3 regions of the Paucibacter sp. M5-1 genome follow, and region 3 is predicted to be linked to each of the others. Evidence: predicted binding sites of a transcription regulator. Region 3 holds the regulator's gene; each other region holds the start of a gene.

Region 1 (6,017 bases), 2.8 Mb from region 3:
CAACAGGACGGGCTGCTTACTTGGAAATCACGCGCACCATCTCGAGCACCTTGTTCGAGTAGCCCCACTCGTTGTCATACCAGGCCACCAGCTTGACGAAGGTGGAGTCCAGCGCGATGCCGGCGTCGGCGTCGAAGATCGAGGTGCGGGCGTCGCCGCGGAAGTCGGTGGCCACCACCTTGTCCTCGGTATAGCCCAGCACGCCCTTCAGCGCGCCTTCCGACTGGGCCTTGAACTCGGCGCAGATCTCCTTGTACGAGGCCTCGCTGTTCAGCTCCACGGTCAGGTCCACCACCGACACGTCCGAGGTCGGCACGCGGAAGCTCATGCCGGTCAACTTCTTGTTCAGCTCGGGGATCACGACGCCGACGGCCTTGGCCGCACCGGTGCTCGACGGAATGATGTTTTCCAGGATGCCGCGGCCGCCGCGCCAGTCCTTGTTGCTCGGGCCGTCGACGGTCTTCTGGGTCGCGGTGGCGGCGTGCACGGTGGTCATCAGGCCGCGCTTGATGCCCCACTTGTCGTTCAGCACCTTGGCCAGCGGGGCCAGGCAGTTGGTCGTGCAGGAAGCGTTCGAGATGATGGCCTGGCCGGCATAGGTCTTGTCATTGACGCCGAACACGAACATCGGCGTGTCGTCCTTGCTCGGGGCCGAGAACACCACCTTCTTGGCGCCAGCGGCCAGATGCTTCTCGCCGCTGGCCTTGTCCAGGAACAGGCCGGTGGCTTCGACGACGATGTCGGCACCGACTTCGTTCCACTTCAGGTTGGCGGGATCACGCTCCTGCGTCAGGCGGATCTTCTTGCCGTTGACGACCAGGGTATTGCCGTCGACCGCGACCTCGCCGTCGAACTTGCCGTGCACGCTGTCGTACTTCAGCATGTAAGCCAGGTAGTCGGGCTCCAGCAGGTCGTTGATGCCGACGACTTCAATGTCCTTGAAGTTGGCGATGGCGGCGCGGAACACCATGCGGCCGATGCGGCCGAAGCCGTTGATACCGATCTTGATCGTCATAGAGGTCTCCTAAGTCAGAAAAGCAAAATCCATGAAAAAGGGGCGCCACGCACCCCTTCGAACTCAAACCATCACTTCTTCGTCTTCAAACGGGCCAGGCCCAGTGCCACCTTGACCGTGTCCACCACATTCTCGGGCGTGAAGCCGAAATGCTTGAACAGCACCGGCGCCGGGGCCGACTCGCCGTAGCTGTCGATGCCGACGACGGCGGCGACGCCGTACTTCCACCAGCCATCGCTGACCCCCATTTCCACCGCGACGCGCGGCAGGCCTTCGGGCAGCACGGCCTTCTTGTACTTGGCGTCCTGGCGGTCGAACACCGTGGTCGAGGGCATCGAGACCACGCGCACCGCGATGCCCTCGGCGGCCAGCGATGCCTGGGCATGCAGGGCCAGTTGCACCTCGGAGCCGGTGGCGATGATGACGCCCTGGGCCTTCTTCTTCAGGCCCACCTCGGCCGGCTCGCTCAGGACATAGCCGCCCTTGCTGATCTCGTCCAGATTGGCCTTGGGCGCATAGGGCAGGTTCTGCCGGCTCAGTGCCAGCACGCTGGGGCGGGTGGCATTGCCGATGGCCATGGTCCAGGCCACGGCGGTCTCGGTGGTATCGGCCGGGCGCCAGACATCCAGGCCCGGGATCAGGCGCAGGCTGGCCACATGCTCGATGCTCTGGTGGGTCGGGCCGTCCTCGCCCAGGCCGATCGAGTCGTGCGTGAACACATGGATGACGCGCTGCTTCATCAGCGCGGCCATGCGGATCGCATTGCGGCTGTAGTCGCTGAAGGTCAGGAAGGTGCCGCCGTAGGGGATGTAGCCGCCATGCAGCGCAATGCCGTTCATGATGGCGGCCATGCCGAACTCGCGCACGCCGTAGTTGATGTGGCGGCCGCCGTTGCTCGAGCCATCGGCCTCCAGGCGGAAGGCCGGCGTGCTCTTGGTATTGGTCAGGTTGGAGCCGGTCAGATCGGCCGAGCCGCCCAGCAGCTCGGGCACGGCGGCGGTGAAGGCTTCCAGCGCCAGCTGGCTGGCCTTGCGGCTGGCGACGGTCTCGCCCTTGGTGTGGGCGGCCACCACCGCGTCCACCGCGGTCTGCGCGAAGTTGGCCGGCAGCACGCCGGCCATGCGGCGCTGGAACTCGGCGGCCAGTTCGGGGTGGGCCGTGGCATAGGCGTCGAAACGCTCGTCCCAGGCCTGCTCCAGCGCGGCGCCCTTGGCCTTGGCGTCCCAGTCGGCATAGACCTCGGCCGGCACGACGAAGGGCTCATGCGCCCAGCCCAGCGCCTCGCGGGTCAGCTTGATCTCGTCGCCGCCCAGCGGCTCGCCATGGGCCTTGGCGGTGTTGGCACGGTTGGGCGAGCCCTTGCCGATATGGGTCTTCGCGATGATCAGCGAGGGCATGTCGGTGCTCATCTTGGCCAGCGCGATTGCGGCGTCGACCGCATCGACATCATGGCCGTCGACCGGGCCGATGACGTTCCAGCCATAGGCCTCGAAACGCTGGGCGGTGTTGTCGATGAACCAGGGGGCGACCTGGCCGTCGATCGAGATGCCGTTGTCGTCGTAGATCGCGATCAGCTTGTTCAGCTTCCAGGCGCCGGCCAGCGCGCAGGCCTCGTGGCTGATGCCCTCCATCAGGCAGCCGTCGCCCAGGAAGGCATAGGTGTGGTGGTCCACCACCGCATGGCCGTCACGGTTGAACTCCTTGGCCAGCATCTTCTCGGCCAGCGCCAGGCCCACCGCATTGGTGATGCCCTGGCCCAGCGGGCCGGTGGTGGTCTCGACGCCGGGGGTGATGCCCACCTCGGGATGGCCCGGGGTCTTGCTGTGCAGCTGGCGGAAGGCCTTCAGCTCGGCCATCGGCAAGTCGTAGCCCGTCAGGTGCAGCAGCGCATAGATCAGCATCGAGCCGTGGCCATTGCTCAGCACGAAGCGGTCGCGGTCGGCCCATTGCGGGTTGGCCGGGTTGTGGCGCAGATGGCGGCCCCACAGCGCGACGGCGATATCGGCCATGCCCATCGGTGCGCCGGGGTGGCCCGAATTGGCTTGCTGCACGGCGTCCATGGCCAGTGCGCGAATGGCGTTGGCCATCAAAGTGGGGTTGCTTGCAGCGGTTTGAGCCATGGTGGGTGCGGGCGGAGTTGCGGGTAAACGTGGGATTTTACTTGGCCGCCGGCCCCACCCCGGCTTGACCCAGAGCAAGACCTCGCGGCGCCCGAGCTGGCACGCTGCGCCATGCACTGCCGGAGACACCGATGACCGCACTGACGCTTCGCATCATCCGCGACGAACACCATGCGCTGGCCGCGATGCTGCGCACGATACCGCTGCTGCTGGCCCAGCACCGCCAGCAGGGCAGCCGGCCCGATTTCGATGCGCTGCGCGCGATGCTGTTCTATGTCGATGAGTTCCCCGAGCGCCTGCACCACCCGAAGGAAACCGAGCTGCTGTTTCCGAAGCTGCGGGCGCGGGCGCCGCAGTCGCGCGAGCTGCTGGACCGGCTCGACGCCGACCACGGCCGCGGCGAGCGCGCGGTGCGCGAGCTGCAGCACCGGCTGCTGGCCTTCGAGCTGCTCGGCGAGCCGCGCCGCGCCGCCTTCGAGCAGGCCGCCCGGCGCTATGTCGACGCCTATCTGCAGCATATGGCGCTGGAGGAGCGCGAGGTGCTGCCGCTGGCCGAGCAGGTGCTCGGCCCCGAGGACTGGGCCGAGCTCGACGAGGCCTTCGCCGGCAACCGCGACCCGCTGACCGGCCATGTGCCGGACGCCGAGTACCAGGCCTTGTTCGCCCGCATCCTGAACCTGGTGCCCGCGCCGCTGGGCCTGGGGCCACCGGACTGACCCCCGACGGCGCACCCTACACTTCCGCCCCATGCGAGCCATCATCCTCGCGGCCGGGCGCGGCGAGCGCATGCGGCCGCTGACCGACACCACCCCGAAGCCGCTGCTGAGCGTACGCGGCAAGCCGCTGATCGTCTGGCATATCGAGGCCCTGGCCGCCGCTGGCGTGCGCGATATCGTGATCAACACGGCCTGGCTGTCCGAGCAGTTCCCGGCCACGCTGGGCGACGGCAGCGCCTGGGGCCTGCGCCTGCATTACTCGGTCGAGGCGCAGGCACTGGAGACCGCCGGCGGCATCGCCCAGGCCCTGCCGCTGCTGACGGCCGATGGCGACGCGGCCTTCTGGGTGGTCTCAGCCGATGTCTTTCTGCCGGAGTTCCGCTTCGACGCCGATCAGGCGCGGCGCTTCGCCGACGGCGCGCGGCTGGCCCATCTGTGGATGGTGGCCAACAGCCCGCACCACCCCGATGGCGACTTCGCGATCAGCGCCGAGGGCCTGGCCGCCAATGAGGGCGGGCCGCGCCACACCTGGTCCTGCATCGGCCTGTACCGCGCCGAGATGTTCGCCGGCATCACCCCAGGCACGCGCGCGCGGCTGCGGCCCTCTCTGGACGCCGGCATCGCCGCCGGCCGCATCGGCGCCGAGTTCTACGCCGGGCCCTGGACCGATGTGGGCACGGTGGCGCGGCTGGACGCCCTGAACCGCAGCGCCTGAACCTCGCCGGCCATGGACGTCCGCACCCTCTTCCTGGCCCAGACCTGCGCACTGCTGGCCAGCGCCGCGATGCTGTGGATCGCGCGCGGCGAGGCCGACCGGCGCAACGGCCTGCGCCTGTGGATGCTGGCCGTCGCAAGCCAGGGCCTGGCCTATGCGCTGCTGTCCAACGCCGGCCGCCTGCCCAGCCTGCTGAGCGCCGGCCTGGGCAATGCGCTGGGCGCCGTCAGCGTGGCGCTGTTCCATGCGGCGATCCGTCAGTTTCTGGGCCAGGTCCTGCAGCGCAGCGGGCTGGTGCTGATGGCATCGATGGTGCTGGCGGTGACGGCGGTGGCGCTGACGGCCGGTGCCGACTACGCGCAATCCACCATCTTCAACGGCTTCGCCTACGGTCTGGTGCAGCTGCTCAATGCCTGGCTGCTGTGGCGCAGCCCGGCGCCGACCCTGCGAGGGGTGCAGCGGGTGGTCGCGGGCTTCTACCTCTTGATGGGCCTGCTGCTGCCGCTGCGCGCCGCCGCGCTGCTGCTCCAGCAGGGCCAGGGACGCGACTATCTGAACGTGCCCGCCGACTGGCAGGCGCCGCTATTCCTGTTCGGCTTTCTGTTCATCATCGTGACCACGCTGGGCTTTCTGCAGATGTGCAAGATGCAGGCCGAGGCCGAGGTGCGGCAGCAAGCCCATAGCGACGGGCTGACCGGCCTGCCCAACCGGCGGGCCCTCGACGAGGCCGTGGCCGCCGCGATCACGCGGGCCCGACCCTTTGCGCTGCTGATGGTGGACCTGGATCATTTCAAGGCCATCAACGACGGCTTCGGCCACCATGCCGGCGACGCCGCGCTGGCCGACTTCGCCGCGGGTCTGCGTGCCAGCCTGGCCGCCGGCGAGCAGGCCTTCCGCTGGGGCGGCGAGGAGTTCTGCCTGCTGCTGCCGGCCGGCGATGCCGGGGCGGCACTGGCGCGGGCACGGCAGCTGCACCAGCAGATCGCACGGCCGCCCCAGGGCGAGCTGCCGGCGCTGCGCTGCAGCCTGGGGCTGACGCTGTGGCAGCCGGGCGACTCCGCCGACACCCTGTTCCGACGCGCCGACCGGGCGCTGTACCGCGCCAAGTCGCTGGGCCGCAACCGGGTCGAGCCGGGCTGAGGCCGGCGGCCTATTTGGCCAGCGGCTTGGCGATCGCGTCGATGCGGGCCAGCAGCTCGGGCGTCAGCTTGGGCGTGACCGCCAGCGCGCCGAGGTTGTCATGCAGCTGGCTGAGCTTGCTGGCGCCCAGGATCACGGTGGAGACGCGCGGATTCTTGTTGACCCAGGCCAGCGCCAGCTGGGCCATCGTGCAGCCCAGCTCGGCAGCAATGCCTTCCAGCGCGGCCACGGCCTGGTTTTTCGCCGGGTCCTGCAGTTGCTCGCGCATCCAGGCCATGCTTTCCAGCGAGCCGCGGCTGCCCTCCGGGATG
Region 2 (6,017 bases), 4.4 Mb from region 3:
TCCAGCATGACCATTGATGCCTCCACCGCCCTGATGAACCATCTGCTGGCTGCGTTACCGGACGATGAGTTCCAACGTTGGCTGCCGCTTCTCGAGCCTGTCGAGCTGACCCAGAACCGCGTCCTCTATGAAGTCGGTCAGACGCCGAGCTATGCATACTTTCCGACCACGGCCATGGTTGCCTTGGTGATTCCGCTGGAAAACGGCGCATCGACGGAAGTTGCCTTGGTCGGCAACGATGGTGTCGTCGGCGTGTCGGTCTTCATGGGAGGAGGCTGCGCACCGGATTGTGCCGTTGTGCTGAGCGCGGGGCTTGGTCTTCGGCTCAGTGCGGCAGCCCTCAACGAGGCCTTCAATCGAAACCGGAAGGTAACGCGGGAAATGCTCGGCTACACCCAGGCGCTGATCGCACAGATGTCCCAAACCATCGTGTGCAACCGTCATCACTCCTTGTTCGAGCGACTGTGTCGCTTCATCTTGCTGAGTCTGGACCGCCTTCAGAGCAACGAATTGGTCATGACCCAAGAGCTGATCGCCCAAATGCTCGGCGTTCGCCGCGAAGGGGTGACAAATGCTGCATTGAAATTGCAAGCAGCGGGACTGATTCGGTATTTTCGCGGGCGAATCAAGGTGATCGATCGTCCGGGTTTGGCGCGACAAAGCTGTGAATGCTATGCCGTCGTGAGAAATGAATACGAGCGGCTCATGCCGGACTTGATGCTCGGGAGTTCAGCAGTGAACCGCCGACCGCGACACGCCTGTTTGGTTTCGGCGCAGTGCTGAACTCAACATCCGCAACCGAGGATACTCATATGCACCTGCACCCAACCACGAACCGGACCACTGAGGCGAACCATCACTTGCAGTTGCTGCGGGCAGGAGCTTGGGGGAAGCGCCTTCGGCGCCATCACGCGATTCCGCGACCTGTCGGCAGGGACCAAAGGCCTCGGGTCGGCATCCTTGAACTTGTGGCGCACGAGTTGCGAAATTCGTTGCTACCCCTACGCTTGGCGGCAGCACAACTCAATGCAGGCAATCTTGATGCCGTGCGGTTGTCCCGCCTAAGGCTTTCGATTGAGCAACAAATCGACGTCATGTCTCGAGTGATCGGCGACTTGCTGGACAAAGCCCGCGCTGACCACGGAAAGATCCGCTTGCAATGCGTCGACGTGGACCTGGCGGAATTGATTACCCGGGCTATTGGTGCATGCCGCCCTAGCGCAGCCCTGCGTGCACAGCATCTCGCGTTGCATCTCCCCGCCGAGCCGGGTCTTCATGTGCACGGCGATCCGATTCGCCTCTTGCAGATGATTGGAAACCTGCTGAGCAACGCATCCAAGTACACACCGCGAGGCGGCAAGATTTCAATGTCGGTCATGCTGTGTGCAGACTGGATCCAGATGACGGTGTCGGACAACGGGATCGGCATCCCGACGGACAGCCTTGGCAAGATATTCGATCCGTTCGTGCAAACGGACCTCGCCTTACGGTGTGACGGCAGTGGCCTGGGTATCGGCTTGTCACTGGTGCGCGAACTTGCAGAGGCTCACGGCGGAAGGGTCGCCGCTAGAAGCGCCGGACCAGGGTTGGGTAGCGCGTTCACAGTCATGCTTCCTGTCCCGGGTGCTCGAAAGCATGGCTTTCCAAAGCACGCAATTCACCTTGATCCCGCCTGAACCGAGCAATGAGTAGAGCTCAAACATCGCCTACGAGTCCTGCATCGGCGCCCAAGCTTGACCAGCCTTGCAGCGATCAGTTGCTCGCCTGGCGGCGAGGGGAGGAGAGCCGCGGTTCGGCACGCTTGTGCAGCTGGCTTATGGCGAACGGTGTCGGAAAAACTGAACCGCAACCCATGGCTCAGCACCCGAAGAAATATAGATCTAATTCAATAGGCGTAAAAGGTATAATGAAAGCGTCCGCGACATGTTTCCTTTGACTGGCGATTGACGCCAGTCGGAAGCTGATTGCGACCAGTGCATTTTTGGCCGGCACAGCAGCCGCTAACCGAGTTCAAGAATGCTCCCGTCGGGCGATTCAAGCCTGCAATACTGATTGAAGAACATTTCAAACAACGCCATTCCCATGGGCAAGTACGTCGTCTCGCCCGCGACACACCCGACCGACTGTGGCCGCTTTCGCGCCTCTTTCTCGGTTCGCCGTGCTCAGGACAACGGCCGTCACCGCCGTGTGTTCCGCTTCGAAACAACCTTTGCCTCTAACGACGCTGCTCGGTTGTTCGCCGTCACTCAGGGCTGGTTGCAGGCGTGCATGCCGCACCCCCCAGTGTGCTGACGATTTGGTCCCGCCAGATCCAGTCCAAAGGTCCTACTCGCTGCGGATGCCTCATTCGCAGATTCGAGATTCGCATCCTGAAGGTGCGCCAGTACTAAGAAAGGCTCGTCCATGAGCAGCAAGATCTACGTGGGTAACCTGCCCTACTCAGTGACCGATTCCAGCTTGAAGAGCAACTTTGCCGAGTTCGGCAGCGTGTCTTCTGCCAAAGTCATGATGGACCGCCAAACCGGCAGTTCCAAGGGCTTTGGGTTTGTGGAAATGGCTTCTGCGGAAGTTGCCCAGGCCGCTATCTCGGCCCTGCATGGCATGACCGTGGATGGACGCTCGATCGTCGTGACGCTGGCCCGCCCCCGCGAAGCAAGCACAGATTCGAACGGTTACAGCGCAGGTGGGTACACCGCAGCCAAGCGTTCGGATATTGGCTACGGCACGGGCGGCTACGGCGGTGGTCGCTACTGAACCAGCGGCTCCCCGCAATGACCGACTCTTCTGAGTCGGTTTTTTTTGCCCCGGCCATGCTGCTTGAAGACGGCGGAGAGGATGACTGGGCTTGCGTGCGCAGAGCGCATGAAGCTGCCGCAGAGCTGCGTGGCCAGTGACCGGATCTGGCCGGTATGTTGAAAAGGATGTTCAAGCCGATCTGCCCCAGCAACAGCGTGACCGGCAGCATGCCGAGGTGATCTGCATCAAGTCAGCCCCGCGACCCGTCGGGTTGGCTTGACGCGGCGCAAGCATTGCCAGCCGCAAGTCACTGAATATGCAGGGATCAACACTGAGGCGACAGCCGGCTGGGGATCCCTATGTACAAGCAGATACTCGTGCCGCTGGACGGCAGCCGCACTTCCGAACGCGGCTTGCGTGAGGCGATCAGCCTGGCGCGCAGCCTGGGCTCGCGCCTGAGCCTTCTGCATGTGATCGATGCCTATCCGATGTTCGACGAGCGCGCCGCCGCAGTCGCCTTCCTGCAGTCGATGGACCTGCTGCGCAGCCAGGGCAAGGAACTGATCGCCAAGGCGGCGCAGCAGGCTGAGGCACAGGGGCTGCCGGTGGCCTGTCAGCTGCGCGAAGCCATCGGTGAGCGTGCCGCCCATGTGATCGTCGAGGAAGCGGCCAAGCAGGGTTGCGACCTGATCGTGATGGGCACGCACGGACGCCGCGGCGTGAACCGCCTCCTCATGGGCAGCGACGCCGAGCTGGTGCTGCGCAATAGTGCGGTGCCGGTGCTGATGGTGCGTGATGCCGAGCCCGAGGCCAGATAGGGCCTCAGACCTTGCGCTCGCGTATCCGCGCGCCATCGGCAACCGCGGCGCCCGGATAGACGATCACCCGGGAGCCGGCGCCCACGCCGGCACGCAGCCAGGCCGAGCTGCCATTGCGCGCCGCCAGTTCCACCGGCGCGAGCCGCGCCCGCGCGCCATCGGCGACGAAGACCGCATAGGCGGGTGCAGCCCGGTCGTCCTTGGCCGGCAGCGGGAACACCGCGCTGACCGGCACCTGCAGCGCCTCGTCCTGCGCCAGCGTGACGATGCGCACACCGACACGGAAGCCATCGCCCAGCGCCTGCCACTGCTCGCGCGGGCTGTCGATGCTGACCAGCACCCGCACGCGCTGCTCTTCGACACCGAGTGCTGACACCTTGGTGAAGGCCGAGGGCTCGACCCGGCGCACATGGCCGAGCAACTGGCCGGAACCGCCCCAGTGTTCGATGCGCACCAGGCTGCCGGGTCGTGCGGCCAGCGCGTCGGTGGTTAGCAGCTCGGCAACGATTTCCAGCCGTCCGATATCGCCCAGCTCCAGCAGCGGCGTGCCGGCCACGACATTGGCCTCGCTGGCCTGCAGCACGCGCAACACCTGGCCCGCGATCGGCGAGCGGACCGGGAAGCCATTGCCACCACTGCCTTGCCGCAGCAGACTCAGCGCCGCACGTGACTGCTCGATCTCGTGCATCGCCACCTGCTGCTCTGCGGTGGCGGCCTCGACTTCCTTTTGTGCCGCCCTGGCGGCCAGCTGATCGCTCTCCAGCCGCGTCGCGGTGATGAAGCTTTGCTGGGCCAGCAGCTCGCTGCGGCGCGCCTCGCCCTGCGCCTGCTCCAGCGTCATGCGCGCGCGAGCAAGGCGGGCTGTCGCCGCTTGCGCGCCGGACTGCGCGGCCCCGAGCCGGGCGCGCAGCTCGCTCGTGCTGCGCTCGTCGAGCATCGCCGGCAGCGAGGGCGTCAGCAGCGCCACGCTGGCGTTCTCGGCCACCGCATCGCCCTCACGCAGCGTGATCCGCGACAGGCGTCCGGCCAGCGGCGCCGAGACCACATAGCGATCGGCCAGTCGGGTCTTGCCTTCCTCCTCGACCAGCAGTTCGAAGCGGCCTTGCGTCACCGGTGCCAACTCCACCTCGACCGCACGTGGCGCGAAGGCCCAGGCAGCCAGCAGCGCCAGAGCCACAACAGCGCCAGCCGAATAGATCCAAGTCCTGCGATTCACACAAAGCTCCTCATTCCCTTGTCTTCAGCGCCGACACCATGTCCAGCCGGTCGATGCGCCGCCGGACCACCAGCGCGCTGGCGCCCGCAGCCGCCAGCACCGCCAGCGCCGCCCAGCCATAGGTGCGCGGCCTGATCAGCACCGGAAAGAAAAACTGATCCGAGGCCAGTAGGCCCGCGACGCCGTGCACCAGGGTCCAGCCCAGCACCATACCCAGCGGTATCGCGACGGCGATTGCCAGGCCCAGCTCGCCCAGCAGCAGCCCGGAAACCTCAGCGCGCGTGAAGCCCAACACGCGCAGGCTGGCCAGCTCCCAACTGCGCTCGGCCAGCGCGATGCGTGCGTTGTTGTAGACAACGCCCACCGCGATCACCGCGGCGAACGCGGTCATGATGGTGCTCATGATGCGGATATTGCGCGCGCTCAGCTCCTGCATATTGCGCAGCATCGAGGCCTTGCTAAAGGCGCCGGCGACGCGTGGCAGGCCGCGCGTCGCATCGAGCAGGCGCGCCTCCGAACCGCGCTCCAGGCCCAGCACGAAGCCGGTGCTGACATCGTCCTCGCCGAGCGCGCGGTTCAGAGCACGCCGCTCCATGTAGGCGTTCAGGCCCATCATCTCCTGCACGGTCTTGTCCACCACGGCCTCGAAGACGCGCCCGCGCCCTTCCAGCACCTCCACGCGCACACGGTCGCCCGGTCGCAGCGCCAGTTTGTCGGCGAGGCGGTCGGTCAGAACCAGGCCGACGCCGTCGGGCCGGGTCTCGCGTGCATCGGCATCGATGATGCGATACAGCTGCGGCGCGGCCGGATAGCCGCGTATCAGCGTGCGCTCGCGGCGCGGCCCATTGACGAGGTTCACGTTGACGAAACGGGTCGACTCGACTGCCGTCACGCCCGGTAGCCGCGCCAGCTCGAGCCGCGCGCTGTCGGTCAGCGGATCGGCGGCCCACACCGTCACGTCGCTGCGCAGCGACAGGTTGAACTGCCGGTCGACGATGACCTCGATCGCATCGCGAAAGAAGTTGCCCAGCACGACGATGGCCACCGCTGCCGCCATGCCGGCGATCGACAGGCCGGTGCGCCAGGGCTGGCGCTCGATATTGCGCAGGATCATGCGCAGAGCGGGCGCGATGCCGCGGACGCCCAGCCGCTCCAGCAGCGTGCGCCGATAGCGGCCAGGCGCCGGCGGGCGCATCGCCTCGGCCGGGGCCAGCCGCACGGTGGCGGCAATGGTGTTGAGCGTGCCC
Region 3 (6,017 bases):
CGCCGGCCCGAGCACCAGGCCCAGGCCGGAGCCGGCGGCGAAGGCCGTCATCACCAGCGCCCCCTGCGCCGGCCCCGAGGCCAGCGCCGCCACCACCAGGGCCGACTGCAGCAGGCCGCAGGGCCAGGCCAGCCAGCCCAGGCCGCCCAGCAGCGCGCGGGTGGGTCGCCCCCCGCCCAGCGCCGCCTGGCCGGGCCGCAATCCCGCCAGCGACACGCTGGTTTCGCGCGACACCCGCTGGCCGAGGTTTTCCAGCCAGGCCGGCTGGCGCCCGCGCCACAGCAGATAGAGCCCCAGGCCCAGCGCCGCCAGATGCACCATCAGCCACAGCGGCCGCAGCACCGCGGTGGCCTGACCCAGCTGCGCGGCCCAGCCGACGCTGGCGGCCGCCAGCGCACCGCCGGCCGCATAGCTGAGCCAGCGGCCGAACTGGAACGAAGCCATCGCGCGCGGCGCGCCGCCGCTCAGGCCGGCGCAGGCCGCGCCGCACATCGCCAGGCAATGGGGGGAACCGGCCAGGCCCATCAGCAGGGCCGAGCCGGCAAGCGCTGCATCCATGCTCAGATGATCTTAGAAAAGCGCTCTCTTGTGCGATCGGCCTGCAGATAACGGTCGAACACCATCGCGACGGCCCGCACAAAGTACCAGCCCAGCGCCGTCACCTCGATCGCGTCCGGCGTGATCGTGACCATGCCGGCCTGCTGCAGCGGGGCCAGCCGCTCCAGTTCGGGTCGGAAGTACTCGCCCACCTTGATCAGATGGGCCAGCTCGATCGACTCGAACTCGACCCGGCCCTGGCACATCAGCGCCATGATCATCGCGCGGCGCAGCAGGTCGTCGCGCGTCAGCGCCAGGCCGCGCACCACCGGCAGTTGGCCCTGGCGCAGCGCGTCGTAATACTCGGGCAGGGTCTTGGCGTTCTGGCTGTAGGTGGCACCGACCCGGCCAATGGCCGAGACACCCAGCCCGATCAGATCGCAGTCGGCCTGGGTGCTGTAGCCCTGGAAATTGCGGTGCAAGCGCCCCTGGCGCTTGGCCACCGCCAGCGAGTCGGTCGGCAAGGCGAAATGGTCCATGCCGATATAGCTGTAGCCCTGGGCAATGAAACCGCTGATCGCCCCCGAGAGCATGTGCAGCTTGTCGGCGGCCGGCGGCAGCTGGGTGATGTCGATGCGGCGCTGCGGCTTGAAGCGTTGCGGCAGATGGGCATAGCCGTAGAGCGCGATGCGGTCGGGCCGCAGCGCCGCGACCTGGGCGACGGTGCGGGCAAAGGACTCGGGCGTCTGCAACGGCAGGCCGTAGATCAGGTCGACATTGGTCGACTCGAAGCCCAGCGCGCGGGCCTGGCTCATCAGGCTGGCCACGCTGTCAAAGCTCTGGATGCGGTGCACCGCCTTCTGCACCTCGGCGTCGAAGTCCTGCACGCCGAAGCTCAGCCGGTTGAAGCCCAGGCTGCGCAGATGCGCCAGGCGCTGCTCGGTGACGGTGCGCGGGTCGACCTCGATCGAGATCTCGGCGCCGGCCGCCAGCTTGAAGCGGCTGCGCAGGTCCAGCATCAGCTGGCTCAGCTCGGCATCGCTCAGAAAGGTCGGCGAGCCGCCCCCCAGATGCAGCTGCGACACGGTCTGCGCACGGCCCAGATGGGCCAGTGTCAGGTCCATCTCGGTGTTCAGGGCCTGCAGATACTCGCCGGCGCGCTCATGGTGGCGGGTGATGACCTTGTTGCAGGCGCAGTAGTAGCAGACCGATTCGCAGAACGGCACATGCACATAGACCGACAGCGGCGTGCCGCCACCGACCAGCGAGCCGCTGGCGCGCTGGGCCAGCGCCTGTTCGTACTGGGCCACCGTGAAGGCCTCGACGAAGCGATCGGCGGTCGGGTAGGAGGTGTAGCGCGGGCCGGCCACGTCGTAGCGACGCAGCAATTCTTCGCTGATTCCGAGAGCTGTGGCAGTGGTGCTGTTTGGCATGTCCGCCACTGTGCCAAGCCTAGCTGGCGGGCATTTGACCTGCATCAAGCTTGCTGCGCATGGCCCCGACAACAATCACGACAACCTTGAGGAACATCATGCTGACACCCCTCCACTCTGCGCCCACCCCGGACACCGGCGAAGCGAGCGGCTGCCCCGGGCAGACCATAATGCGCGGCATGAGCACCGCCCCCGCCATCAAGATCGAGCCCTTCAAGGTCGCCTGCTCCAGCTGCAATCTGCGCGAGCTGTGCCTGCCGGTGGGTCTGTCCAAGCCCGATCTGGAGCAGCTCGACAGCCTGGTGGCGACGCGCCGCCAGGTCGCGCGCGGCGACACTCTTTTCCGTTCCGGCGATGCCTTCCAGTCGCTCTATGCGGTGCGCACCGGCTTCTTCAAGACCTGCGTGTCCTCCGAGGACGGCCGCGATCAGGTCACCGGCTTCCAGATGGCCGGCGAGCTGCTGGGGCTGGACGGCATCAGCAATGACCGCCACAGCTGCGATGCGGTGGCGCTGGAGGACTCCCAGGTCTGCGTGATCCCTTACGATCAGTTGGAGGAGCTGTCGCGCGAGTTCACCGATCTGCAGCACCAGTTCCACAAGATCATGAGCCGCGAGATCGTGCGCGACCATGGCGTGATGCTGCTGCTGGGCAGCATGCGGGCCGAGGAGCGCCTGGCCGCCTTTCTGCTGAACCTGACCCAGCGCCTGCAGGCGCGCGGCTTCTCGGCCTCCAGCCTGGTGCTGCGCATGACGCGCGAGGAGATCGGCAGCTATCTGGGCCTGAAGCTGGAGACCGTGTCGCGCACCTTCTCGAAGTTCCAGGAAGAGGGTCTGCTGGACGTCAAGCAGCGCCAGATCCAGATCCTCGACCAGGCCGGGCTGCAGCGCCTGGTGAACAGCAGCAACTGCTGATTCAGCGCAGGTCCTGCGTGGCCGGCGGCAAACCAGCCAGCCATAGGCTCAGGGCCGAACTCAGCCCGGTCACGATCCAGAAGCCCAGAAAGCCCAGCGTGTAGATGCTGGTGCCGGACAATGTGCTGGCCTCGGCCAGCGCGGCCGGATCAAGCAGGCTGAAGACCAGCACCTCCAGCAGCCCCGCCATCAGGAACGAGGGCCACAGGGCCGCCATGACCAGGCGCGAGCGCCGTGAGGGCTCGTCCATCAGCGCCCCCCGGTGGCCGCATGGTTGCGGGCCTTCATTGCCGGGGTCTGCGCCGAACTCGGCGCCGCATCACTGCCGGCGCTGGCCTGGACCGGCACCACCTCGATGACCGGGTCGGGATGGGTGATCGCCAGACCCAGGGTCACGAAGGACGCGACGACGACGACGCTGGGCCCGCCGACCACCAGCCACATCATGTATTCGCGCCACCAGGGGCGCTGCACTTGGCTGCTTTGCGCTTGCGTTTCACTCATCGATTGCTCCTTCGGGACGGTGGTCGGCCACGCTCAGCGCGGCACGACAAAGGTGGACTTCTCGCTCAGCGCATAGGCGGCCTGGCCGGCCGCACCGGCTTCACGCTCGATGCCGAAACGGATCTCATGGGCGCCGCTGCCGGCCTGGGCCGCGCTCTGCGGCGGCACCCGCAAGGCCACCGAGACCCAGCGGGCCTCGGCGGGCCCGACCTCCAGCCGCACCGGCTGCGCGGTGGCCAGCCCGGGCAGGCCCTCGGCCGCGATGCGGTAGTGCTGCACGGCCTCGGTGGTGTTCATGATCTGCAGCCGGTAGACGTTTTCGATGAAGCCGTCGTCGACCAGGCGCGCCAGCGCGCCGCGATCACGCACCACATCGACCTTGAAGGGCGCGCGCAGCGCCAGGCTGGTGAACAGGCCGGCGGTGATCAGCAAGAGCACCGCGCCGTAGATCAGCACCCGTGGCCGGAAGATGCGCAGCAGCCTTTCGCGGCGGCTCAGATGCTGGGACAGGCCGTTCTCGGTGTCGTAGCGGATCAGGCCGCGCGGATAGCTCATCTTGTCCATCACGCTGTCGCAGACATCGATGCAGGCGGCGCAGCCGATGCATTCGTACTGCAGGCCTTTGCGGATGTCGATGCCGGTCGGGCAGACCTGCACGCACAGGGTGCAATCGATGCACGAGCCCAGGCCCAGCGCGGCCGGATCGGCCTTCTTGCTGCGCGAGCCGCGCGGCTCGCCGCGCTCGGCGTCGTAGCTGATGATCAGCGTGTCCTTGTCGAACATCGCGCTCTGGAAGCGCGCATAAGGACACATGTATTTGCAGACCTGCTCGCGCATATAGCCGGCATTGCCATAGGTCGCAAAACCGTAGAACAGGATCCAGAACCATTCCCAGGGACCCAGGCCCAGGCTCATGACCTCCTGGCTCAGCATCTTGATCGGCGTGAAGTAGCCGACAAAGGTGAAGCCGGTCCACAGCCCGATGGCGATCCAGGCCGCCTGCTTGCCGCCCTTGCGCAGCAGTTTTTCGGGGCCCCAGGGCGCTGCATCGAGCTTGATGCGCTTGGCGCGGTCGCCCTCGAACTTCTGCTCCACCCACATGAAGATCTCGGTATAGACCGTCTGCGGGCAAGCGAAGCCGCACCACAACCGCCCCGCCACCGCAGTGAACAGGAACAGCGCATAGGCCGAGATCAGCAGCAGCCCGGTCAGGTAGATGAAGTCCTGCGGATAAAGGACCAGGCCGAGGATGTAGAAGCGCCGCGACTCGAGGTCGAACAGCACCGCCTGGCGGCTGCCCCAGTCCAGCCAGGGCAGTCCGTAGAACAACAGCTGCGTCGCCCACACCAGCACCCAGCGCCAGGTGGCGAACCAGCCGCTGACGGCACGCGAGTAGATCTTCTGCTGGGCCTGATAGAGCGACACCATCTCGATGGCGGCATCATCGGCCGCCACCAGAGGGATGACCTTGCGCGGAGGGCTATCCATGAGTGGCTGGATCGCTTACTTGGCCGCCACCGCAGTGGACGAACGCGACAGGCCCCAGACATAGGCGGCGAGCACGCGGACCTGCTCGGGGCTGAGCCGCTCGCCATGGGCCGGCATCATATTGTTCTTGCCGTTGTTGATGATGGCGACGATGGCGTCCTCACCCCAGCCGTGCAGCCAGATCTTGTCGGTCAGATTGGGGGCACCGAGGGCCTGGTTGCCCTTGCCGTCCATGCCGTGGCAGGCCGCGCAGACGCCGAACTTGCTGCGCCCCAACTGGGCCGCGATCGAGTTGTGCGCGCTGCCCGACAGGCTCAGCACATAGTTGGCCACATTGCGCACGTCCTCGGGCTTGCCCAACGCCGCCGCCATCGGCGGCATCACGCCGTTGCGGCCCTTGCTGATGGTCTCGATCAGGGTCTCGTGCTTGTCGCCATAGAGCCAATCGCCATCGGTCAGGTTCGGAAAGCCCTTGCTGCCCTTGGCGTCGGAGCCATGGCAGCCGGCGCAGTTGTTGGCGAACAGGCGCTCGCCGATGCCCATGGCCTGGCCGTTCTTGGCCAGTTCCTCAACCGGCATCGCGTTGAACGGGGCGTAGACCGCCGCCAGCGCGGTGCGCGCCTTGGCCTGCTCGGCCTCGTACTGGCCGGTGCTGCTCCACTTCAGCGTGCCGGCCGCGCTGCCCAGGCCCGGGTAGAGGGCCAGATAGATGCCGGAGAACAGCACGGTCAGCACGAACAAGCCCATCCACCAGCGCGGCAGCGGGTTGTTGAGCTCCTTCAGGTCCTCGTCCCAAACATGGCCGGTGCTGTTGTCATTGGCCATCACCTTGCGGCGGCTGGCGATGATCAGCAGGAACAGGCACAGCAGCAGGCCCGCGATCGTGCTCGCGGCCACGAAGATGGACCAGCCGTTGGAGAAGAAATCACTTGTCATTGGGCTCTCCCATCTCGCCTTGCAGCGGCAGCTCGGCGATCTCGTCAAAGGTGCGCTGGTCGCGCTTTCGGCTGTAGACCCAGGCCACGATGGCCAGGAACATCAGCAGCAGCAGCAGGGTCACCGCGCTTCTCAGGGTGTTGATATCCATGCGCCTTCTCCTTTACTTGACGGCGGTGCCCAGCACCTGCAGATAGGCGATCAC

The links. The regulator FNR, encoded in region 3, switches genes on or off when oxygen is low (the NO sensors DNR and NnrR bind a similar motif). The targets are predictions, from matches to a motif close to TTGATNNNNATCAA.
Region 1: the regulator FNR is predicted to act here: its motif matches at 3,200-3,213, upstream of O5M90_RS13490 (hemerythrin domain-containing protein).
Region 2: the regulator FNR is predicted to act here: its motif matches at 2,972-2,985, upstream of O5M90_RS05910 (universal stress protein).

What each region holds. Positions count from the first base shown of each region.
Region 1 covers NZ_JAPZLM020000001.1:2,871,046-2,877,062, forward strand. The annotation lists gene gap (type I glyceraldehyde-3-phosphate dehydrogenase) at 17-1,015, opposite strand; gene tkt (transketolase) at 1,087-3,135, opposite strand; gene O5M90_RS13490 (hemerythrin domain-containing protein) at 3,267-3,851, shown strand; gene murU (N-acetylmuramate alpha-1-phosphate uridylyltransferase MurU) at 3,883-4,566, shown strand; gene O5M90_RS13500 (GGDEF domain-containing protein) at 4,579-5,706, shown strand; gene O5M90_RS13505 (potassium channel beta subunit family protein) at 5,717-6,017, opposite strand, start outside.
Region 2 covers NZ_JAPZLM020000001.1:1,285,387-1,291,403, reverse strand. The annotation lists gene O5M90_RS05930 (Crp/Fnr family transcriptional regulator) at 7-783, shown strand; gene O5M90_RS05925 (sensor histidine kinase) at 1,008-1,676, shown strand; gene O5M90_RS05920 (hypothetical protein) at 2,083-2,292, shown strand; gene O5M90_RS05915 (RNA recognition motif domain-containing protein) at 2,404-2,754, shown strand; gene O5M90_RS05910 (universal stress protein) at 3,096-3,554, shown strand; gene O5M90_RS05905 (efflux RND transporter periplasmic adaptor subunit) at 3,559-4,770, opposite strand; gene O5M90_RS05900 (ABC transporter permease) at 4,781-6,017, opposite strand, start outside.
Region 3 covers NZ_JAPZLM020000001.1:5,645,092-5,651,108, reverse strand. The annotation lists gene O5M90_RS26670 (sulfite exporter TauE/SafE family protein) at 1-558, opposite strand, end outside; gene hemN (oxygen-independent coproporphyrinogen III oxidase) at 561-1,970, opposite strand; gene fnr (fumarate/nitrate reduction transcriptional regulator Fnr) at 2,150-2,884, shown strand; gene O5M90_RS26655 (hypothetical protein) at 2,886-3,134, opposite strand; gene O5M90_RS26650 (hypothetical protein) at 3,134-3,388, opposite strand; gene ccoG (cytochrome c oxidase accessory protein CcoG) at 3,422-4,876, opposite strand; gene ccoP (cytochrome-c oxidase, cbb3-type subunit III) at 4,892-5,812, opposite strand; gene O5M90_RS26635 (cbb3-type cytochrome oxidase subunit 3) at 5,802-5,963, opposite strand; gene ccoO (cytochrome-c oxidase, cbb3-type subunit II) at 5,976-6,017, opposite strand, start outside.